Regions from separate parts of the Streptosporangium sp. NPDC049248 genome, predicted to be linked through region 2. Evidence: riboswitches for the same ligand, from Rfam matches in the RefSeq annotation. Region 2 holds a riboswitch; each other region holds the start of a gene.
What was found. Region 2 has a riboswitch for cyclic di-AMP ahead of AB0K21_RS06685 (C40 family peptidase). Riboswitches for the same ligand answer to the same signal wherever they lie in the genome.

Region 1 (5,741 bases), on a different contig from region 2:
GGCGCTCCAGGCCGGCATCATCTACGGCTTCGCAGGTCAGGTGGACGGGATCGTCGAGCGGATGGCGGCCGAGCTCGCCGCCAACCCCGACGACGTCACGGTGGTCGCCACCGGCAGCGCGGCGCCGCTGGTGGTCGGCGAGGCGCGCTCGATCGACATGCACGAGCCCTGGCTCACACTGATCGGGCTGCGCCTGATCTACCACCGCAACGCCACCTGAGAGCGTTGTGACACCGGTGCCGTGACACCGCCCGGAGCGCGGTGTCACGGCCGGAGGACGCCGCGACGTTCCGGGAGGACCCGCGGCGCCCCGGAGTCCCTTTCCGGTCCCCGGCGGTCGGCGACCTCATGAGGTTCGCCACATCGGTACCCTTTGGAACTGTGACCGATGAAGTGACCAACCCCGCCGAGGATCTGCCCGAGCAGATGCGCGTGCGCCGGGAGAAGCTCGACCGCCTCCGCTCCGAGGGCGTCGACCCCTACCCGGTGAACTTCCCGCGCACCGCGACCAACGCCGAGATCCGCCGGAAATACGCTGATCTCTCCGCTGACACCGCGACGGGCGACAAGGTTGGTGTCACCGGCCGGGTGATGCTGTCCAGGACCGGTGGCAAACTCTGCTTCGCCACCATCCGCGACGGCTCCGGCGATCTCCAGGTCATGATCTCCCTGGACAGGGTGGGCGAGGAGGCACTGGCCTCGTGGAAGCGCGATGTCGACCTCGGCGACCACGTGGGCATCGAGGGTGAGGTCATCACCTCCCGCAGGGGTGAGCTGTCCATCCTCGCCGACCGCTGGGCGATCACTTCGAAGTGCCTGCGCCCACTGCCGGAGAAGCACGCCGGGCTCACCGACCCCGAGGCGCGGGTCCGCCAGCGCTACGTCGACCTCATCGTCAACGACGAGGCCAGGAAGCTGGCCTACACCCGCAGTGCCGTGGTGCGGTCCATCCGCGACTTCTGGCACGAGGAGGGCTACCTGGAGGTCGAGACGCCGATGCTCCAGCCGATCCACGGTGGAGCCACGGCCCGGCCTTTCAAGACCCACATCAACGCCTATGACATGGAGCTCTACCTTCGCATCGCGATCGAGCTCTACCTCAAGCGGCTCGTGGTCGGCGGTATCGAGAAGGTCTTCGAGATCAACCGTAACTTCCGCAACGAGGGCGCGGACTCCACGCACAACCCCGAGTTCACGATGCTCGAGGCCTACGGCACATATCTCGACTACAACGACATGGCCGACCTGACCCAGCGGATGATCCAGAAGGCGGTCGTGGCGGCCCTCGGCCACTCCGTGGTCGTCCACCAGGGGCAGGAGATCGACCTCGGCCTGGCGAAGTGGCCGCGGATAACCCTCTACGGGTCGGTCTCGGAGGCACTGGGCGAGGAGATCACCACCGCGACGCCCCTGGAGTACGTACGCAAGCTCGCGGACGCCCGGGAGATCCACTGGGATGCCAAGTGGGGCCAGGGCAAGCTCGTCCAGGAGATCTTCGAGGCGCTCGTCGAGCACACGCTCGTCCAGCCCACGTTCGTCATGGACTATCCGGTGGAGACCTCCCCGCTGACCCGCCAGCACCGTGACAACCCGCTCCTCACCGAGAAGTGGGACCTGATCGGGTTCGGCACCGAGCTCGGCACCGCCTACTCGGAGCTGGTCGACCCGGTCGAGCAGCGTCGCCGCCTCACCGAGCAGTCCCTGCTCGCCGCGGGCGGGGACGCCGAGGCCATGCAGCTTGACGAGGACTTCCTCACCGCACTGGAATATGCGATGCCGCCCACCGGCGGCATGGGTCTCGGCATCGACCGCCTCATCATGGCCTTCACCGGTAAGAACATCCGCGAGACCATCCTGTTCCCGCTGGTCAAGCCGGCCGGCTAAGTCCGAGGGCGGCGTCGCCGGACCGCGCGGGACCTCGTCCCGTGCGGTCCGGCGCGGTCGGGCGACGCGACCGTTCCCGCCGGGCGCTGTCCGCCGGGACCGAAGCCCGGACGACGGCCCGGGACGGTGTCTCCGGGTCTCCGGGTCTCCAGGGCGGGCCGGTCGGGCTCGGCGCGTACCTTCCCCCGGCCGGCGTACCGAGTAGCGCCCTCACCCGCCTCGCGGGCACTTCCGCACCACTGTCCCGCGCCGTCCCACACCGTCTCGCACGGCTCCGTGCCGGCCCGCGTGGGCGCGAGCGCGGCGCGCGGACGATGCCCGGGCGGACGGGGCGAACCCCGATGGGCCGGGAATCGTGGGGCCGTGCTCACTCTCCCCATGCAATTTCGGACGGATTTCTGCATAGCGCAGAAACTCCCTTTAAGCATGTCCAATATCGCCTGACGCCGGTCGTTGGCACCTGATACTTCGCGAATGCCGCAAAGGTGCTCGCGCAGGCTTCCCATTTCAGAGTTTTCCGCGAGGTGCCGTCAAGGCGCCGGCCGGCGTGGCCGTCGAAGAGCGTCACGATGAGATCGATTTTCCCGGGGAAAAGCGGGCGGCTCGCTTCCGCCGAGGATGCGGCCCCGCGGGCGCGTGCCGCCACGACGGTTCCGGCAAAACCTTGTTCTGCCAGGACTTCTGTTGTCGCAGCCAGAGGGGCGTCTGCGGGCTCGTGCGGGGGCACAGTCGTGACTTAACCCCAAAGGCGCTGACATATCATGAGTACTTCACGTAGCACCTAGTATGTCAATAGTGGGCGCGCGCTATGAAGAGTAGAACTTGACGACCTTTGAACAAGGCGTTTACCGTTCCTGGCGGACGGTATTCATTTCCGGCGTCTCACGCCCGGTTTCCAGAGTGGGGGGAGTGACTCTTGATGGCATATCCAGAAGTGGATTCTCGCCATGGCGACAGCCCCCTGGGCATGAGTGATATCGGTCTCAGTGACAACGACCTCGTGCTGCTGGCTGAACTCGCCAAGGGTGTCACCGTCGACAGGGTGGGCCGCCGCCTCGATATCAGCGGCCGGACCGTCAGGCGCAGGCTCAGAGGCATCTGCGACCGCATCGGTGTCGCCACGGCGATCGAAGCCGTGGCCTGGGCGGCCCGCCGCCGCCTGATCTAGGCCCTTCCCCTGGGGCTTTCGCCCACTGCGGTCGGGTGACGCCTCGCCGCGTTGTCGTCGGCCGCCGCACCCGCGGGGCACGAGTCCTGGGGGCGCGACTCCGGGGAGCGCCGTCCGACCGGCCCTCGGCAGGGCAGGGTTCGCCGGGCAGGAGCGGGCGCGCTCCTGCCGAGGGCCGGTCGGCTCGGCCGCTCAGTCGGCGATCCGCACCCCGCCGGCGAAGGGCCGGTTGTCGATCGTGGCGATGTGGATGACGTCACCCGTCCGGGGCGCGTGGACCATCAGGCCCGCGCCGATGTAGATCCCGACGTGGTGCAGGTCGCTGTAGAAGAAGACCAGGTCGCCTGGGCGCAGATCGTTTCTGGAGATGTGGGTGCCCGCGGTCCACTGGTTGCCGGTGTAGTGCGGCAGGCTGATGCCGACCTTCTGGTAGGCCCACATGACCAGCCCGGAGCAGTCGAAGGAGTTGGGGCCCTCGGCGCCCCAGACGTACGGCTTGAGTTGCTGGGTGAGCGCCCAGCGGGCCGCCTCCGCCGCCTTGCCGCTGCCCACGATGGGCACGTCGACCTTCACCCGGGCACCCCTGTTGCTGACGGCCCTGGTGCGCACCTCGCTGAACAGGTCACTCTCGACCCGCGCGACCAGTCGCTCGATCTTGCTGCGCTTGCCCTCGATCTCCTCCAGGAGCGCCTTGACCTCCGAGGTCCTCGCCTTGGCGCTGGCCTGTGCCCGCTCGGCGGCCTCGATCGCCCGGCCGACCTGGGCGACCTCCTCACTCTGCTGCTGCTGGAGGGCGTAGTTGGTGGTGGCCTGGTCGAGGAAGGTGTCGGGATCGGTCGCCTGGGTGAAGGCGAGTCCGGAGTTCAGGCCGCCGGACATGTAGTTGCTCTGTGCGAGGAGGGTGGCCTTGGTGCGCCGGGTCGCGAGCTCCGACTCGCTCGTCGCGAGGGTCTTCTTGGCGCTTTCCGCGGCTCGCTGGGCCTGCTTGAGCCTGACCCGTTCGCCGTTGTACTGCTCGGCGAGCGTGCCGATCTCCTCGTGCAGCTTCTCGGCCTGCTTGGCCAGTTGCTGGAGGCTGGGCTCGGGATCCGCCGTGGCCGAGACCAGGGGGGTGCCGAGGGTCATGATGGCGAACGCCAGGCCGATGACCGCCATGCGGCGACTCCGCCTCCGCGGCGCGCGTTCTCGACAGCGGGCGTCGCCGCCCGCGTGCTCTCCTGCGCGGTCGCGCATGCGCTTCACCAACGGGCTCCTCTCCTCGGCCGCCTACCGGGTTAGCTGACGGGTTCGGGCCGGAGGCAGCCCTACCGGGTGCGCCGGTGGCACTCGGATTCACCCCGAAGGACGTGGTGGGTCCCCGGTTCCCCTGGTCGGGAGATTCGGCGGGTCAGGCTTTTTACGTCTCTGACATCGAGCACGGAGATTAGTGCACTCGTGGTTCCTGCTCAACCAGAACTGCGAACTCAGTAGAGGTTTCGCAACTGAAATGTCACGGAAAGATCACATGGCAATATGATCAACATGGCCATTACGCTGCCTTTGCCTTCCTTGCGGCGGGCCCGGCGCGGGTCTTCCCTGGTCCGGGACCGTGCCAAAGATGAGCTGCGACACATCGGAGGCGTCGTGCGCCCAGCGTGGTAAACCAACTACCAAGGGTCATGTGATGCCTTCGGGGCCGGAGTTAAGGATGAGCCGTAATTGAAGGCCGGAGAGGACGTACGCTGATCGGTCATGGAGCAGCTTGCGGAGCATTCTCCCGTGCCGTTCGCGATCCCCGGGAAAGAAGGGGAGCGGCGAACCGGATCCGAGGGAGAGGAGCGGGAGTCACCCGCTCCCGGCGTCACCCCGGCGGTCACGGTCCGCCGCGCCCGCACCCCGGACGTCCGCGCCATCAGGCGGCTCGTCGACACCTACGGTGGAGCCGGCCCGCGCCTGCTGGAGAAGGCCACCGTCACCCTGTACGAGGACATCCAGGAGTTCTGGGTCGCGACCGACGCGGAGGGGATGATCCTCGGTTGCGGGGCGCTCCATGTCCTCTGGGAGGATCTTGCCGAAATACGGACCGTTGCCGTCGATCCGACCCGCCGGGGGATGGGAATCGGCCATCGGATCGTCTCGGCGCTCATCCGCACGGCCGCCGAGCTGGGGCTGCGCAGGGTCTTCTGCCTGACCTTCGAGGTCGACTTCTTCGCCCGGCACGGATTTCAGGAGATCCAGGGCACGCCCGTCGCCCCGGAGGTTTACGCCGAACTTCTCGCCTCCTACGACGAGGGCGTCGCGGAGTTCCTCGATCTGGAGCACGTCAAGCCCAATACCTTGGGAAACACTCGGATGCTGCTGCACCTGACACGCGAGCCCGACTCTGATGACTTTAGAGATGACTGACGGGAAAGGTGACTGTTGATTCCTATGTCGATACCTTGTGCAGCAGCAAGCATGTGCGTCTGACATTTGCCACATGCGCAGTCTAAGTGAGGTGACGCGGTGAGCACCGGACAGCCGCCGTATCCGCAGGATGATCCCGAGCGCAGTCGCACACCTTCGGGACAGCCGGATTACGGACAGCACAACCCGGGTCGAGCCCCTGGCGAACTCGACCCCGACGTGACGATCATGGGATATCGGTCGGAGGGGTCGCAGCCGAACACCGGCCCGGGGGTGGCCCAGCCCGGTTATGGCCAGCAGGGCT
Region 2 (5,741 bases):
AGGATGACCCTGTGGGACTACTCATGGAAAGATCGATCGCCTACCAGATCACCGATCAGGGTGAGCTCGAGCGACTCTACCTGGAGCTCGTCGAGCGGTTCGAGAAGCATCGAATCGAGATCATCAACGGCCGGATCGTGGTGAGGGAGACGCCCACGATCGCTCACGCCGACGTCGTTTACCAGCTCATGGCCCAGCTCATACCGTTCTCCATGGAGAAAGGATGGCGCGTCTACCCGGAAGCCAGGCTACTCCTTCAGGTGCAGGCGGACCGCTTCGAACCCGACCTCATCGTCGTTCCCCCGAACCCTCGCCTCTGGGATCCCAGCCACGTGTACGCGAACGCCACGCTGCTGGTCGCAGAGGTCGTCTCCCCGAGCAGCGTTCACGATGACCATGTGGTCAAGCCGCGGGCCTGCGCGCTCGCAGGAGTTCCGCTCTACCTGGTGATCGACACCTTCGCGAACCGTTTCAGACTGCTCAGCCGACCGGGCCCTGAGGGTTACGCCGACGAGATCACTGAGTCGATCGGCAAGCCGCTTGAACTGCCTGCGCCGTGGAATCTCACGATCGACACCGGCAAACTGAGCGAAGGATAGACCCGCTCATGGAGGAGGCCCGGCCAGCTGGAGACCGGGCCTTCCCCCGTTGGGACCATCGCGGTGACCGACCGTAACGTATTGACCGGGTCTCTTCGCACCCCTTGGCGGCACCTGTGAGGCGACGTCGCAGTTCAGATGCCTGATGAGAGCCGACATCGCGGGTGACCGCCCGGATCGACCGAGGCCGTACCCGAAACGCGGGACTAGCAGATCTTGTGGACCCAGTTGTGCGGGTCCGGGCGGGAACCGTACTGGATGCCCACCAGCTCCTCGCGGATCCTCCCGGTGACCGGCCCCTGGGTGCCGTCACCGATCGTCCAGGCGCGGTCGGCGCCCTTGACCGAGCCGACCGGGGTGACCACCGCGGCGGTGCCGCAGGCGAAGACCTCGGTGAGCTCGCCCGACTCGCAGCCCCGCTGCCACTCCTCGATCGACAGCCGCCCCTCCTCCGCCCGCAGGCCGAGGTCGGCGGCCAGGGCGAGGATCGAGTCGCGGGTGATGCCCGGCAGCAGCGTGCCGGTGAGCGCCGGGGTCAGCAGGCGGTCGCCGTAGACGAAGAACAGGTTCATCCCGCCCATCTCCTCGACGTAGCGGTGCTCGCTCGCGTCCAGCCAGACCACCTGGTCACAGCCCTGCTCGACGGCCTGGCGCTGGGCCACGAAGGCCGCGGCGTAGTTGCCGCCGCACTTGGCGAAGCCGGTGCCACCGGGGGCCGCGCGGGTGTACTCGGTGGAGAGCCAGACGCTGACCGCCTGCCCGCCGCCGAAGTAGGCCGCCGCCGGAGAGGCGATCACCATGTACTTGTAGGTCCTGGAAGGGTAGTTGACCCCGAGCGCCGGCTGCGTGGCGATCATGAAGGGGCGCAGGTAGAGGCTGTGTCCGGGCGTGGTCGGCACCCACTCGCGGTCGGTCTGGACGAGCAGTTCCAGCGACTCGACGAACGTCTCCTCGGGCAGCTCGGGCATGGCCATCCGCAGTGCGGAGGTGTTGAAGCGGGCGGCGTTGGCCTCGGGGCGGAACGTCACGATCGCACCGTTCTGCTGGCGGTACGCCTTCATGCCCTCGAAGAGCTCCTGCGCGTAGTGGAAGACCGCGGTCGCGGGATCGAGGCTGAGCGGGCCGTACGGCATGAGCCGGGCGTCGTGCCAGCCCTCGCCCTCGGTGTAGTCGATCGAGATCATGTGGTCGGTGAAGACCTGGCCGAACCCCGGAGCCGCCATTACCTGCTCGCGCTCGGCCGCGGTGCGCGCGTGGTCGGAGAGCTGCACGTCGAAGCTGAGCTTCTGAGCGGTGGTCATGACGCGGATCCTTACCTTGGTGTCTGGCTTACCCTTGGGTCCATTGTGTGTTGGACCGGGTAACGGGAAACTACTGCATCCATGCCGAAAACCGGCAGTGCGTGGGAAACAAAAACGCGCCCGGCGGCTCGGAGGAGCCGCCAGGCGCGTCGGGGTCGAGGGGGCGGCTTCCTCAGCCGGCTACTCGCGCGGTGATGTCGTCACCGATCTCCTGGGTGGTCCGGCCGGCCCAGCCGGCCAGCCGCTCGAGCAGGTCGTCGGCGACGGCCTGCTCGACCCGGGCCGCCTCGTCGGCCAGGCCCAGGTGGTCCAGGAGCATGGCGACCGACAGGATCGTGGCGGTCGGGTCGGCCTTGCCCTGGCCCGCGATGTCCGGGGCGCTGCCGTGCACCGGTTCGAACATGCTCGGCGCGGTGCGGTCGGGGTTGACGTTGCCGCTGGCCGCCAGGCCGATGCCGCCGGCGATCGCCGCGCCGATGTCGGTGAGGATGTCACCGAAGAGGTTGTCGGTGACGATCACGTCGAAGCGCTCCGGCTGGCTGACGAAGAACATCGAGGCCGCGTCGACGTGGCAGTAGTCGGTCTGGACCTCGGGGTACTCCACGCTGATCCGGTCGAACGTGCGGGCCCAGAGGTCACCGGCGTAGGTGAGCACGTTGGTCTTGTGGACCAGCGTCAGCTTCTTGCGGGGGCGGGCCACCGCCTTCTCGAAGGCGTAGCGCACCACGCGCTCGACACCGTAGGCGGTGTTCAGCGACTCCTGGGTGGCGATCTCGTGCGGCGTGCCGCGGCGCATGACCCCTCCGGCACCGGCGTAGGGGCCCTCGGTGCCCTCCCGGACGACGATCATGTCGATGTCCTCGGGGCGGGCCTTGCCCAGCGGCGTCTCGACGCCGGGGAAGAGCTTGACCGGGCGGAGGTTCACATAGTGGTCGAGCTGGAAGCGGAGCTTGAGCAGCAGGTCGCGCTCCAGGATGCCCGGGGGCACGCTGGGGTCGCCGACCGCGCCGAGCAGGATCGCGTCGTATCCGCGTAGCTCGTCGAGCAGCGGGTCGGGCAGGGTCTCACCGGTCTCGTGGTAGCGCTTGGCCCCGAGGTCGTACGTGGTGGTCTCCACCTTGGTGCCGACCGCTTCGAGGACCTTCAGGCCCTCGGTGACGACCTCGACTCCGATCCCGTCCCCGGGGATGACCGCCAGGCGAATGTTACGCGAATCCATGCAGGCACCTTACCTGTCCGTCTCGGTGATCGAACACCGATCTCACCCTTCGGACGTGTCCGCACGTCCGCCCGTGTGATCACTTTGTCCTTTTTTGCTCCCTATTGACCGTTTCGTGAGGTTTCGTTATCGTCCTCCCCATTCACATTGATGCCTAATCCGTACGGACCATCCCCCTACCGGCCCGTACGGAGCCGGGGAACCACTTTTTTCGGGATCCACCGGGCCCCCGGGAACCTCGCTCCGCCCCGGAGCGCGTTCCCGGCTGCCATCACGGGATTCCTTGGGGCGAATCGGTGCGCTTTCGCGCCGTAGGGCGGCCTCCACGCCCGAGCCCGACAGCTCACCCGGCCGGCCTTATGGAAGGAATCATCCTGTCCGGCAAGATGTACTCTCGCGTCCTGTCCCTCCTCGTCTCAGGCGCCGCGGTGTTCGCGGCCTCGGCCATGGCGCCGACGGCGGCACTGGCCGCCTCCCCTCTCCCCTCCCCCGAGGCTCCCACGCTCGGCACCGTCAGGTTGAAGGCGGCACTGAAGAGCGCGGCCCCCAAGCCCGCCTGGCAGACGGCCGTCAAGTGGGCCATGTCCAAGCGCGGCACGCCCTACGTCTGGGGTGGCACCGGCAACGGCGGCTTCGACTGCTCGGGCCTGATGCTCCGCGCCTACGGCGCCGCCGGGATCAAGCTGCCCCGCGTCACCAACGACCAGTACGCCGCCTTCTCCAAGAAGATCGCCTGGAAGGACCTCAAGGCCGGTGACCTGGCCTTCTTCAGCGGTCTCGGCCATGTCGGCATGATCACCAGGCCCGGCTACATGGTCCACGCCCCGCGGAGCGGCGACGTGGTCAAGGAGGAGAAGCTCAGCGCCTGGCGCCGGTCCTCCTTCGTCGGCGCGGTGCGCCCCGATCCGCAGGGGGTCAGGTTGACCGAGCAGATCAAACTAGCGACCGACGGATGAGACACGCCGGCTGATCGGCCGAGGGAACCCCGTCGGCGCCGGGAACCGGTTCAGCGGATGGGAGAACCACCGTTGTCCCGGCGGTCCAGGGCGGTCTGGAGCGCCTCGGCGGCCTCGTCCTTGACCTCTTCGGCGTGGTTCCAGGGATACATGTCGTACATGGCGAATCTCGTCTCGGTCGGATGCGAGCAGGGCGATGGTCGAGACTCCGATCAGGGCTCCGACCAGGCCTGATGTCACGGGTCCGGATCACGGACCGGTGATCTGGGCGTGGCACCGGAGAGTCGCCGGCCCACCCCTGTCAGACCCCGTCGCGGCAGGTTGGGACCTGGCGCATTTCATCTCAGGCTACCTGGCGGCCGGAACGCCGTCTCGCCCGGCGTACACACTTCTCACATATCGAGACGAAAGGTGGCCGTCGCCCCGCGGTGCGGGGCGACGGCCACCTCGGTGAATCCTTTGCCTGCCGCTAGTCGGCCAGGTCGACCGAGCGGCCGCTGTCGGCGCCGATCTCCGCGCCGATCTGGTCGATCACGTCGGCCGGGATGGCGGTGTCGACGGTGAGTGCGATGAGGGCCTTGCCGCCCTTGACGTCCCGGGCCACCTGCATCGAGGCGATGTTGATCGAGTGGTCGCCGAGGATGCGGCCGACCACGCCGACGACGCCGGGGCGGTCGGTGTAGGTGAAGAACGACAGGTGGTCGGTCGGCTCGATCTCCATCTGGTAGCCGTTGACCTCGACGATCTTCGTGATCTGCCTCGGACCCGACAGGGTGCCGGAGACCGAGACCGCGCGGCCGTCGGCGAGGACGCCGCGGACCGTCACCACGTTGCGCCAGTCGGGGCTCTCCGCGCTGGTGACCAGCTCGACCGAGACGCCGCGGTCCTTGGCCAGCAGCGGGGCGTTGACGTAGGTGACGGAGTCCTCGACCACGTCCGTGAAGACACCCTTGAGCGCGGCCAGCTCCAGCACGCGGACGTCGTGGGCGGCGATCTCGCCGCGCACCTCGACGTCGAGCTTGGTGGCGACCTCGCCCGCGAGGGCCGTGAACACCCGGCCGAGCTTCTCGGCCAGCGGCAGGCCCGGCTTGACGTCCTCGGCGACGGCGCCGCCCTGGACGTTGACCGCGTCGGGCACGAACTCCCCGGCGAGGGCGAGCTTCACGCTACGCGCCACCTGGGTGCCGGCCTTCTCCTGGGCCTCGTGGGTGGAGGCGCCCAGGTGCGGGGTGACGACCACCTGGTCGAGTTCGAAGAGCGGGCTGTCGGTGACCGGCTCCTTCGGGAACACGTCGATGCCGGCACCGGCGACGCGGCCCTCCTTGATCGCGGAGTAGAGGGCGTTCTCGTCGATGATGCCGCCGCGGGCGACGTTGATGAGGCGGACGTTCGGCTTGACCGCGTGCAGTTCCCTGTCACCGATGAGGCCGATGGTCTCCTTGGACTTGGGCAGGTGCACCGTGATGAAGTCCGCCTCGCGCAGGGCCTCCTCCAGCGTGACCAGGCGGACGCCCATCTGCGCGGCGCGGGCCGGCTGCAGGTAGGGGTCGTAGGCGATCAGCTCGACGCCGAACGGCTGGAGGCGCTGCGCGACCAGCTGGCCGATCTTGCCGAGACCGAGGATGGCGACGACCTTCTCGTCGAGCTCCACGCCGGTGTACTTCGA
Region 3 (5,741 bases), on a different contig from region 2:
GAGCTCGTGCGCGACCACCAGCTCGACCTCGTCGGCGGGCGCCCGGAGCAGCGTGTCGTAGACGACGATCCTGCGGGTCGCGCCGAATCCGGAGACGTAGGCGTTGAGCGCGGTGGTCCGCCGGGAGGCGTCGGCGACGAGCACGTCCTCCACCGGCACGCCGTCCCTGGCGGCCATGGCGAGCAGGTCGTCGCGGAGTCGTCCGGCCTCCATCGGCCTGAAGTCGTTGAAGATCGGCTCGATGAGCACCGGGTAGGCGAAGGAGGCCGCCACCGTCAGTGCGAACGCGCCGGCCGCCGCCGGGATCCACCAGCGCCGGTAGCGCCGCGCCAGCGCGACCACCGCCAGAACCATGATCGCGGTCAGCGCGGTGCCGACGCCCAGGCTCTTGATCCGGTCGACGGTCCAGGTCGGCCAGGTCTGGGTGGACAACCCGAAGTCGCGCAGGTAGGTCTCCGACCACATCCCCAGCGGCCAGCGCAGCATCGCGACGGCCACCGAAAACACCAGCACGCCGAGCAGCACCCGCAGCCACCACGGCCCCCGCAGCCGGCCGACGAGCCGGGCGCCCAGCGGGGTGCCCACCAGCACCCCCGCCACCACCAGCGTCAGGCCGAGGGAGAGGTAACCCGGTACGCTGACCAGTCTGTCGAACGCCTCGGACCTGGCGATCTGCTCGGCCGTGAAGTCGCGGCCCGGATCGGGGACGACCGCCGGGGTTCCCGCGGGCAGCGCCCGCCAGGGCGTGGCGACCGCCACGACCGCCAGGGTGACCACCCCCAGCGCGGCCAGCGCCCACCCCGCCGACCGCACACCCGAGGGCGCGTCCGTCGTGCTCAGCGTCATCAAACACCTCCAGCGTGGAGCCCGAACCCTGGGCCCCGTCCTTTGGATCCTCCGCCTGCCGCGGTCGGCCGGACGGCGCCTCGCCGTGTCGTCACCGGTCACCGCGGCACGCCGCGGCTCCCTCCCGCGCCCTGCGAGGCACCCGCCGACCGCTCCTCGCCACGGCGAGATCCGCCAGGTGGGGCCTGGACCGGGAAGGACACAAGGATGTCAGGCGAGTTCCTCTCCGAGATAGTCACGCCACGCCACGGTGAGTTGGGCGGGCGACAGGCCGAGCGTGTCGGTGACATCGCCACCGTAGAGCCTCACCAGGGCCTTCTCACCGAAGCGCTCCGCGATGAACCGGCAGGCGAGCCAGGCCTCCTCGTACGCCTGTGCGAGCCGCGGAGCGCCGGGGGCGAAGTCGGCGGGGCCCGGGAGACGGGCGGGCAGGACTCCGGCGCGCACCTCGGCGGCCAGCTCGGCGGCGGCCGTCCGTACCGGGATTCCGGCATCGCGGTAGCCGACGTAGTCGGCGAAGCCCTCCGACAGCCACATCGGCACCCGGCCGCCGCGGGTCGCGCCGGTGGCCACGTGCACCAGCTCGTGCGTGATCACCACGTCCCTGCCGGTCATGGTGAGCCTCGCGTAGCCCGAAGGCAGGACGATCACCCGGTCCGCGGTCGCCATCGCGGCCAGGCCCCGGGTGCTCTCCGCTCCGGCGAGTGCCGCGGCCTCGGCATCGGTGGCGGGGAACAGGATCACCGCTCGGACCGGCCCCCAGATCGCCGCGACCGCGCGACGGGCCCGGTCGGCCCTGGCGGCCAGGTCCCGCAGGACGGCGGGCGCGAGGTCGTGGCCGATCACGAGGGAGTACTCACCCCGGACGACGACGGCGGCGCCGGGCCACAGGTCTCGAAGGCCGACGGGGAGTTCTCCGGCGCGCTGGAGAGGATCGTGAGGAAGCGGGCCGGCTCCGGCCAGGAGAGGTCCCGTCCCGGCCGACGGGCCCACGCTCATCAGCGCCAGCATCCCGGCGAGCACGGTGCGGCGCCCCTTCGGGACGGACATAACGAGTCGATGTTATCGGAATGCCGGCCGGTGCTCCGGCCTCCGGGCCAGGGGCCGTCGATCGACCGGCATCGCGACGCTCCTTGCCGGAGGCGCGGATCCGCCCGGGCGGCACGCTCGCGGCCCCTACCGGAAACGGAGCGGCCCCGCCCCTCCACATGTGAGGAACGGGGCCGGCGCCCCTTGCCCGGGTCAGGCTCCGGGCCGGACCGCTCCGGCGAAGGAGGACCTGTAGTACCCCTCCAGCTTCACGATCCGGACCGTCTTGCCGCTGCTCGGCGAGTGGACCATCCTGCCCTTGCCGACATACATGCCGACGTGGCCCTTTCCACTGAAGAACATCAGGTCACCGGGGCGCAGGTGGCTCCACGAGACCTTCTTCCTGATCGCCCGGTACTGGCTGTGCGTGATCCGGGGGATGGACACGCCCGCCTTGCGCCAGGCGTATTTGACGAGCCCCGAGCAGTCGAACGCGCCGGGACCGGAGGCACCCCACCGGTACGGATCGCCGATCTGCTTCTTGGCCGTCGAAACGGCCTTGCGGGCCCGAACCTTCTGCAGGGCCGCCCTGCTCATCTTGGTCTTGACCTTGGTACCGGCCTTGGCCTTGTGCGCAGCCCGATCGGTCTGCTCGGAGACTCCGGCCGCGGTGTTGACCAGGATCTCAGGGGTGCTGTCCGTCGTCGCTCCGGCCGCCGTCGACCCCAGGGTGACCGCTCCGGCTGAGGCGGTCAAGGTGAGGGCGACACCGCCGAGGGAAAGGCGGAAAAGGCGCGATAGACGGGTGTTACACGGGGTGGTAGACAGGATTTCTCCTTGGTGCTTCCACTGATGCCTACCGGGTTAGCTGACGGGTTCGGGCTGGGAAGATGCCCTACGGCGCAAATGCGCTGATTCACCCCTGGCCACGTTGTCTCGGGCCTTTTGGGTCCCCGGTTCCATGCCTCCTGGCTGCGTGGATTCGGCGGGCCGCCGCGATGAGGTCCGCCCCCGGCGGGGGAGCGGCGGCCGGTTGGATTTCTATAGGGACACCGGCCCGAAGACCGACATTCACCGCGACGGCATGGCTTGCACGTCGCGAGGCCAGAAGTTACCCCGATCTCCAACTTTCGGCAAAGCATTCGCCAAACAAGAAGATCGACAAGCGTTCGTGATCTTCCCGTTACCCCTGCTTAATGGCCATTTATGCTATTGAGATATGACCCTCGTCACACCTCTGGAATCACACCCGACAAATCACGATTTCTGTAATGTTCATCACATTTACCATCATTCACGGTTGAAGCCGTGAGGGGCCCTCCCCCGCCGCCGAGCACGCGTCAGCGCCGGACGCACGTGTAGGCGCCGTAGATCGATTCCCTGAAGTCCGCCTGGACGATCTCGAACCCGGCTGCGTCGAGCATCGGTTCGAGAAGCCATCGGAAGGTGCTGTACTCGGTGCGCAGATGCTCGGCGTAGTCCTCGCGGGTGTAGCCCAGCGCGGGATCGTCGGCCGCGCCGTCGAGCCAGCGGCCGAGCACGGCGCCGGCCTCGGCCGGCCGGAAATCGAAGATCAGGTCGCGCAGGCGCAGGACGCCCCCGGGCCGTACGATCCGCGCGATGCGGTCGAGCGCGACCGCCTTCCAGAAGTCGGGGAGCTGATGAAGGGCGTGACGGGTGTAGACCGCGTCCGCGGGTGGCCCCGCGTGCTCGTAGGAGAGAAAACCCGCCCGCACGCACTCGATGTTGGCCAGGCCGTCCTCGGCGGCCCGGACGGTCAGGAAGTCGTGCATCGCCGGGGAGACGTCAACCGCCACCACCCGCCGGAACCGCCGCGCCGCGGCCAGGGCGAACTGCCCCGTCCCCGCGCCGAGTTCCACGACCGTCGCCGTCTCCCCCACGCCGCGCCCGGCGAGCGCGGCGAGATCCTCCCCCGGATCGGGCCTGCCCTGTTTGCGGTCGAACCCGGCGACGAACGCGGCGTCGAGGTGCTCGGGACCGGCATGGGCGAGTTCGTCGAGCATCCATGAAGTGATCATTTTCCGATGCTGACAGCGCCGCCGCGGGCGGCGCACCCGGTTTTCCGGCCACTGGGACCCGCGCGCCGTGCGTCAGGGGCGGACGGCTCCGACGAGGCGACGGCCGTAGGCCGAGAGCGGGACGACCTTGACCACGTCGCCGGTCTGCGGGGCGTGCACGATCTGGCCGTTGCCCGCGTACATGCTGACGTGGCCCAGGCCCTCACTGAAGATGAGGTCGCCCGGCTGGAGGTCGTTCAGCGAGACCTTGCGGTTCGCGCCCCAACTCCACTGCTCCCAGGTGGTACGCGGCAGGCTGACTCCCCCGTTGCGCCAGGCGGCCTGGAGCAGGCCCGAGCAGTCCCAGCCGCCGGGGCCCGTGCCGCCGTACTGATAGGGCTTGCCGACCTGTGCGAAGGCGAACTGCAGGGCGGCGCGGGCGTTTCCCGAGGCGGAGCCGGTGTACTGGATTCCGCCGCTCTCGGGGTTACCCGCCTTGAAGACGTTGAGTTCGCGCAGGAGCTTCGTCTGAGCCTTGACCATCTTGTCGGCCTTGGCCTTCTCCTTGGCCAGCTCGTCGCGCGTCTCGTCGGCCTCGCTCAGCGCGCCCTTGGCCAGGTTCCTGTTGAGCCGCAGCGCCTTGGTGGCCTCGTCGAAGGCGCTCAGCGACTGGGCCCGGGAGGCCGACATCTGGTCGACCGAGGCCAGGCCGCTCAGCAGCGCGCCGGGGTCGGTCTGGTAGACCATGCCCTCCCAGCTGTTGACCGCGCCGAACTGGTAGGTGCTGACCGCCATCGCGACGAGCTCCTTACGCAGCCCGGCGACCTGCTCGCTCTGCCGGGCGAGCTCGCTGTTCAGCGTCGCGTACTTCTTCCTGGCCCGCTTCCACTTCTCCGAGGCCTGGTTGTACTTCTCGACGATCTGGTCGGCCTGCTCGTTGAGCTTCTCCAGCTTCTTCTTGGCCTGGGCGAGCGTCGGCTTCGGCTCCGCGGAGGCCCCGCTCACCGGCGTCATCAGCATCGCGAGGGCGAGCCCGGCCGCCACCGGTATCCGAATGAGTCCAACCGGCATACCCGCCACGGCCACGTCAACGCCTCCAGACTGCACAGACCTGCGGCGAATAGTACAGAACAAGTAAGGTTTAGATCACCTTTTCACATGTTTTGCGCTATTGCCGCAGGTGGCAGCTCCGATATCCCGGGCGAGCACCGGGGGCGCCCCTCAGCAGTCGGCGACGCCGCAGATCTTTCCGGTCATCTTTCTGGCGTCGCGCAACTGGGTGGCCCAGTCGCTCCGCGCGGGCTTGTAGTACTCCCCGGCCCAGAGGTAGACCAGGACCGCGTTGCCCTTCCTGACCAGCACGCTCCGGTCACCCCCCACGCCCGCCTTCCCCTTGTAGTAGACCTGCCCGGAGACCTTCAGCGCCTCGTCTCCGAGCCCGGTCAGGCGCGAGGAGACGTAGCGGTAGGCGGAGCCCCCGTTGGTGTTGGAGCGGCAGGCGGTCAGGGCGGAGCGCACCTGGGCGACCGCTCCGGCGGCGGCCGCCTTCGAGCGGTACAGGATCACCTGCTCGACCTTCTGGAAGTCCGGGACGCTGGTGTAGGTCACCGTCCGCGCGGCCGTCCGGCCGGTTCTGGCCAGCGTGGCCCGGTCGCACGGGTTGATCGCCAGCCGGACCTTGGCCGAGTCGCTGACCTTCCAGCTGCTCTCGGCGAGAACGGGCTTCTTCGCCGCGTCCTTCTCATAGAGCAAGAAGCCCTTGGGGATGCCGGCCGCCGCGACCGCGGCGGGGGTGGCGACGGTCGCCCCGATGGCCAGCACGGCGACGGCGAGCGTTATGATCTTCTT
Region 4 (5,741 bases), 430 kb from region 2:
TCAGCGAGGGCCAGCGACTGTACGACATCGAGGTGGCGCACACCAACATCTTCGGCGAGATGCTCGACCTGGAGGCGGGCGGGTTGCTGCACTCCTCCATCGACCCCGAGCAGGTCGCCGACTCCATCTGCGAGCGCTACCACCGCCTCTGGGGCGAGCTCACCTCCGACGACATCATCGACGAGGTCGACTGGCACATGGTCGACCAGCGAATCCGCCGGCTGAACTCGCTGGGCTTCGACGTCGCCGAGATGATGGTCCGCCGCAAGGCCGGCACCGGGCGGCTGATCGTCCGCCCCAAGGTGGTGGACGCCGGGCACCACCAGCGCAGGCTGCTGCGGCTCACCGGCCTGGACGTGGAGGAGAACCAGGCCAGGCGGCTCCTCAACGACCTCGACTGCTTCCGCGTGTCGTACGGCCTGCGCCACGAGGACGAGGCGATCGTGGCCCACCGCTGGCTGGCCGAGGTCTTCCAGCCCACGGTGGAGGCCGTCCCGCAGAACCTGCGCGGCAAGCTGGAGCCCGCCCAGTTCTTCCACGAGGTGCTCGACCACCGCTGGTTCATGTCGGAGGAGGCCGGGAACGACGTCGGCCTGCCCAGCGCGGTGAATTCCTATGTGAAGAACATTCTTGTTTTCAAGCCGGACGAAAAGGCGATTATCACCGACCAGCCAACGGGTTGATTTCCACCCGGGGTGTATATCTTCCTACTCGGTTGGTGAATCCTACGCTTTTTCCTATCAAGAACCTGGCTGGAAAGGACGAATCCCGAGAGCTTTCCCTACGCTGACCGGGCGACGCCTGAAGTCGCCGGCAAGGGAGAGCACGTGCTCGGAATCGAAGACTGCCTCACTGAGGTAATGGCCATCCCCGGCGCCCTGGACGCGATCCTCATCGATCAGACCAGCGGGACGGTCGTGGCGACCGGTGGCGCGAGCCGCCACGGTGACGTGGAGCGATCGGCCGCGGGACTGAGCGAGACCCTGCGCGCGACGCTGGACGGACTCGCCGTCACCGCACCGGGCGGCGCGGTCCGGATCGACGACATGATCATAACCACGGACGGCGGCCACCATTTGCTACGGCCGTTGGAAACGCTTTTCGACGGCCCCCTGGTGATTTATGTCAGGCTCGACCTTGAACGGTCGAACCTGGCACTGGCCCGCCACCGCCTCCAGGCCCTTTCCGGCCGCCTGATATCGACGTGAAGCCGTGCCGAGCGTCGAGATCATCCTCAGCGGGCTCGCCAGTGATCGCGCCACCGGCTCGCTCCGCCTCGGCAAGGCGGGCGCCATCTATCTCACCGACGGCCGCGTGACCTACGCCGAGAGCGCGGCGGCCCCCCGGCTGGAGGACCTGCTGGCGGCCTGCCGCGGGATCTCCGCCCACGCCGTACGACAGGCCAGGCAGGCCGCGACCGAGGATCTGCGGGGCGGCGAGCCGCCGGTCGCCGCCCCGCAGATCCTCGGAGGCGACCGGCTCCTCGCCCAGGGGCTGCTCACCAGGGGCGAGCTGGAATTCTGCGTGCTGAGCACGGTGCTCGACGCCAGCTACTTCCTGCTGGAGTCGACCGGGCACCGGCCCAGGTTCCGGCGGGGAGAGCGGCACTGGCTCGGACCGCAGTGGTACTTCGACGCGGCCGGCCTGCTCCGGGAGTGCAAGCGGAGGAAGGCTCAGTTGGAACAGACCTGGCCGTCCGCGGAGCTGGACACGCTCCCGGTCATCCCGCGAAGGCGCATCGCCGCCCAGCGGGTGGTGTTGAGCTCGCTGCAGTGGGAGGTACTGGTCGGCGCCGACTCCACGGCGACCCCGGCCGACCTGGCACGCAGGCTGGGCCGCCCGGCGTACTCGGTGCTGCTCGCCGTACGGCAGCTCGCCTCCCGTGGGCTGCTGCGCGTCCCGGAACCCGACGCGGCCGCCGCACCCGCCGCGCAGGACCCGCTGCCGAGACGGACGAGGGGGGCCTCGGAGATCCCGGCAGCCGGAACGGGCTCCCTCGCGACGCCCGCGTCGCTCCCCGGAGCCACCGGGGACCCGACCGACGTCAACCTGCTCATCCGGCTCAGGAACGCATTGGAGGCACTGACTTGAGCCTGGTTCGATGCCGCCGATAAGGCTGCGGACGCTGAAGCTGATCGGAAGGAGGGTGCCGGTGGAACTGCGTGAGGAGATACGCCAGGAGATGGCGCTGCTGCGAGAGCGCATCCCGGACGTGGACGGGAGCGTCGTGTGCAGCGTCGACGGCCTGACCCTGGCCAGCGATCTGGGCCGTGACATCGCCGCCGAGCAGACCGGCGCGCTCTCCTCCGCGCTCCTGGCCCTCAGCCGCCGGATGACCGACATGGCCGGCAAGGGCACCTTCGAGGAGACGCTGATCTCCGGCACCAACGGCTACACGGCCTGCTACGCCGCCGGACCCAAGATCGTCCTCACAGTCCTGGCACGCCCGGGGACCAATCTCGGGCTGCTCCGGCTGGAGGGCCGCAAGACGGCGGCCAGGTTGGCCGCCATCACCTCGCGTATCTCGATAACCCAGTGATCGGAGACAGAAATGGGCAACATGGACATCTCTCTCAAGGAGATGATGGCGATCGACGGTGCCATCGGCGCGGTCATCGTCGACTACAACAGCGGGATGGCGCTGGGCGCGCTCGGCGGCTCCAAGGATCTCGACCTCCAGGTGGCGGCCGCGGGCAACACCGAGGTCGTCAAGGCCAAGATGCGGACCATGGAGTCGCTCGGCCTCAAGGACGGCATCGAGGACATCCTCATCACGCTCGGCACGCAGTACCACGTGATCCGCCCGCTCTCCGGCCGGAGCGGCAAAGGCCTGTTCATCTACATGGCCCTCGACCGGAACCGGGCCAACCTCGCGCTCGCGCGGCACATCCTGCGCGGCATCGAGGAGAAACTCGAGATCTGATCCTGCCGAGGCCCGTGCCCTTGCGGAAGGGCACGGGCCTCGACAGGAGCTCACCGCCCGGACGTCACCGGGACGGTGAGCTCATCGATCGCGTCGGTGCGGGGTGGGCCGGAGATCGCGCCGGACCTCAACTCTCCTCAGCGACCGCCCTGCGGCGGAGACGGCCGGCGACCAGGTAGGTGCCGCCGCCCGCGGCGAGCACTCCCGCCAGGGCCAGGGAGGCGGCCGTGGAGGGACCGGTCGAGGTCTCGGCCGCCACCGGGGCGGTGGCGCCCAGGTCCCGGACCTCCTGCTCGGCGGCCCCGGCGGCGCCGGACAGGGCGAGCGGCTTGGCGGCGATGATCGCCTCGGGCGCGGTGAGGGGCTCGGACATGATCTTGGGCTTGGCGAACGTCTGGATCGCCTGCTGGGTCTTCACGGACTTCTTGGACTGCTCGGCCTTGACCAGGGCCGTCTGCGGGGGCTTCGCCGGGTTCGCGTCCCGGTAACGCCAGGCACCGGTGGAGAACGCCACGGGGTGGTTCTTCTTGCCCACGCCGTCCCCCCACTTGGTGACCACGTACTTGACGTCGATGTGGCCCATGCCGCCGTTGCCGTCCACGCCGAGCGTGGCGGGGTTGAACCGGCCGCCGGTCAGGTCGGCGAAGGTCTTGGCGTCGAGGTCGATCATGACGCCCGAATTGGAGGGCACGCCGGGACCGCGGTCACCGACGAAGAACTTGGCCTTCTTGCCCTTGTAGACGACGTAGCCCTCGGTGAACAGGGGCCAGCTCGGGCTGGCGATCATGCCCTTCTGCATCGGCTTGCCACTGGCCGGCAGACCGGTGTCGCCGGCCCTGCCCGAGGAGTCGTCCCAGAAGTAGGAGGCCCTGGTCGAGCCCTGGAGGAGCACGACCCCGTTGGCGACCGGCTCGGTGTCCGCTCCGGGGGAGGCGACGGAGGCGGGGGCGGCGGCCGCGGGGGAGGCGGGCAGCGCGGAGACGACGCCGCCGGAGACGAGCAGGCCGGCACCGACGAGGGCGGCGGTGGCGAGGCGGTTCTTGTACGGGAGGCTCTTGGGCAGGCCGTTCTCGGGCAGGCCGAAAGGAAGACGCATGAAGAATGGGCTCTTTCGCGAGGGAACGGGACAACCAGCTGCGACACACGGCAAGAGGTGCACTGGCGGGGACGCGCTCTTCGGAAAAGTGGCGTGGCGAGATCAGCGGGTCGTCACGCGGAGCACGGTCCAGACGCCGCGATCAGGCGCGGCGAAGGAAAGGACGAGGTTCAGGTGGTCGGCACGGGCAGGGCGGGCACCGACGTGGTGACGCGGTGATCCATGAGGGGGATCTCCTCTCCAGCTCGTCTACCGGGTTAGCTGACGGGTTCGGGCGGTGGAGTTGCCCTACCGCCGCACGTTCGCAGCGGATTCACCCCAGGAAAGTGGTTCCCCGGTTCCCTGGCCCCTGGGGGCCGATGGGATTCGACGTCGGCCGGCCGCTCCCTCTTGTGAAGGGCAGGTCGCCAACCGATATCCGTGGACACTACCCGCCGAAATCGGACAAAGCAAAGCAAATGCCATGAAAACCCCAGAAGATCTACCTGCAAGCTTCAAGAAAGCCCCACTGGAGACCCCGTCCCACCAACAGCCGCCCTACCAGCGAGAACGTCTTGCCGATCCCGGGTTTCGCCCCCGGAGCCCCGCATCCGAGACCTTTCCGCCCCCGCGGGGAGCCCGGTCGCCCGAGGGTCGTCCGCACTCGAAGCCCTTTCACGCCCGGAGAGACAGTGGACCACCGCCAAAGACGCGCATCGCCGGAAGCCGCGCCTCCGGGGGCGAGCTCAGTCCCACCAGAACGACCAGGCGTTCCTGCCCTTGATCTGCTCGGCGTAGTCGACGAGGGTCCCCGCGCCCTGGATGATGCTGTCCGGGCAGAACGTCCAGTGCTCCGCGGCGACGTGCAGGGCGTGCTCCGAGGTCGTCGGGGGCGCGGCGACGCTGAGGTCGAGGGTGTTGAACCCCATCCCGACCAGCCGCACCCCGAACCTGTCCTCCCAGCTCCGCACCACCGCCGCGAGCGGGACCATCCACTCGTTGTGGTTCAGGGCGCCCTGCCAGCCCATCACGGCGAGGGCGTCGGCCCCGCGCTCGACCGCGACGAGCCCGAGCGGGGTCCGGCGCTCGGCCACCAGGCCGGCGTACCAGTCGGCGACCACGCCGGGATCGGCGGCGAGCCTTCCCGCCGGGGCCGGACCAGGACATTCGACTCCGAAGGGGTCGAGGATTTCGAGCTGGTCGACGTGCGCCTTGGCGATCCAGTCGGACCAGACCTCGGCCATGAAGGCGGCCGCGTGGTAGTTGTCGATCTCGACGGCGGTGTCCGGGGCGATCTGACCGGCCGACCAGGGCTGCACCGAGTCCTCCAGCAGCACCGGCCACAGGCCGGAGTGCTCGTGCTGCGCCCGCAGCCGTGCCCAGTACTCGCCGGAGACCGCCACCTCGCTGAGCCAGAACGCCGGACGGCGACGAAAGGAGAGCTGAGCGTAACCGGGGTCGGGCCACACCACGTCACCCGGTGGCAGGTCCACCGAGAGCCTCCGGCCCTCTCCCCCGCTGCTCCCGTCGGCCCCGTCAGCGAACAACTGGCCCAGAACTGGCGGAAGCCTCCCACCCTCGCAATCGCTCATTCCTACCGATCCGATCCTGACCACGGACCAATTTTGGCCTGTCAACCATCCCGAGGGACAGTTCTGCCCTGGTCCAGGCAAAAATTATCGGTACGGGAGAGAACGGAGCCTGGCGGGTCTCACCCCTTCTTCACTCCGCGCACGTCGCGCC

Region 1: another riboswitch for cyclic di-AMP. It lies ahead of AB0K21_RS32340 (NlpC/P60 family protein); the one in region 2 lies ahead of AB0K21_RS06685 (C40 family peptidase).
Region 3: another riboswitch for cyclic di-AMP. It lies ahead of AB0K21_RS31800 (C40 family peptidase); the one in region 2 lies ahead of AB0K21_RS06685 (C40 family peptidase).
Region 4: another riboswitch for cyclic di-AMP. It lies ahead of AB0K21_RS08655 (hypothetical protein); the one in region 2 lies ahead of AB0K21_RS06685 (C40 family peptidase).

The regions. Positions count from the first base shown of each region.
Region 1 is NZ_JBFAQY010000023.1:88,650-94,390, forward strand. Features, by position in the region: gene AB0K21_RS32325 (type III pantothenate kinase) at 1-220, shown strand, start outside; gene lysX (bifunctional lysylphosphatidylglycerol synthetase/lysine--tRNA ligase LysX) at 349-1,884, shown strand; gene AB0K21_RS32335 (LuxR C-terminal-related transcriptional regulator) at 2,852-3,052, shown strand; gene AB0K21_RS32340 (NlpC/P60 family protein) at 3,245-4,207, opposite strand; cyclic di-AMP (ydaO/yuaA leader) riboswitch at 4,300-4,447, opposite strand; gene AB0K21_RS32345 (amino-acid N-acetyltransferase) at 4,784-5,437, shown strand; partial or broken gene AB0K21_RS32350 (hypothetical protein) at 5,666-5,741, shown strand, end outside.
Region 2 is NZ_JBFAQY010000003.1:9,006-14,746, reverse strand. Features, by position in the region: gene AB0K21_RS06700 (Uma2 family endonuclease) at 24-599, shown strand; gene AB0K21_RS06695 (branched-chain amino acid aminotransferase) at 806-1,900, opposite strand; gene AB0K21_RS06690 (3-isopropylmalate dehydrogenase) at 2,073-3,119, opposite strand; cyclic di-AMP (ydaO/yuaA leader) riboswitch at 3,261-3,491, shown strand; gene AB0K21_RS06685 (C40 family peptidase) at 3,506-4,075, shown strand; gene serA (phosphoglycerate dehydrogenase) at 4,545-5,741, opposite strand, start outside.
Region 3 is NZ_JBFAQY010000022.1:134,533-140,273, reverse strand. Features, by position in the region: gene AB0K21_RS31810 (M48 family metallopeptidase) at 1-846, opposite strand, end outside; gene AB0K21_RS31805 (hypothetical protein) at 1,057-1,896, opposite strand; gene AB0K21_RS31800 (C40 family peptidase) at 2,089-2,631, opposite strand; cyclic di-AMP (ydaO/yuaA leader) riboswitch at 2,714-2,873, opposite strand; gene AB0K21_RS31795 (class I SAM-dependent methyltransferase) at 3,216-3,914, opposite strand; gene AB0K21_RS31790 (NlpC/P60 family protein) at 3,987-4,964, opposite strand; gene AB0K21_RS31785 (hypothetical protein) at 5,115-5,741, opposite strand, start outside.
Region 4 is NZ_JBFAQY010000003.1:435,511-441,251, reverse strand. Features, by position in the region: gene AB0K21_RS08680 (DUF4032 domain-containing protein) at 1-683, shown strand, start outside; gene AB0K21_RS08675 (roadblock/LC7 domain-containing protein) at 828-1,208, shown strand; gene AB0K21_RS08670 (hypothetical protein) at 1,213-2,091, shown strand; gene AB0K21_RS08665 (roadblock/LC7 domain-containing protein) at 2,153-2,539, shown strand; gene AB0K21_RS08660 (hypothetical protein) at 2,552-2,923, shown strand; gene AB0K21_RS08655 (hypothetical protein) at 3,051-4,019, opposite strand; cyclic di-AMP (ydaO/yuaA leader) riboswitch at 4,251-4,401, opposite strand; gene AB0K21_RS08650 (DUF4253 domain-containing protein) at 4,745-5,491, opposite strand.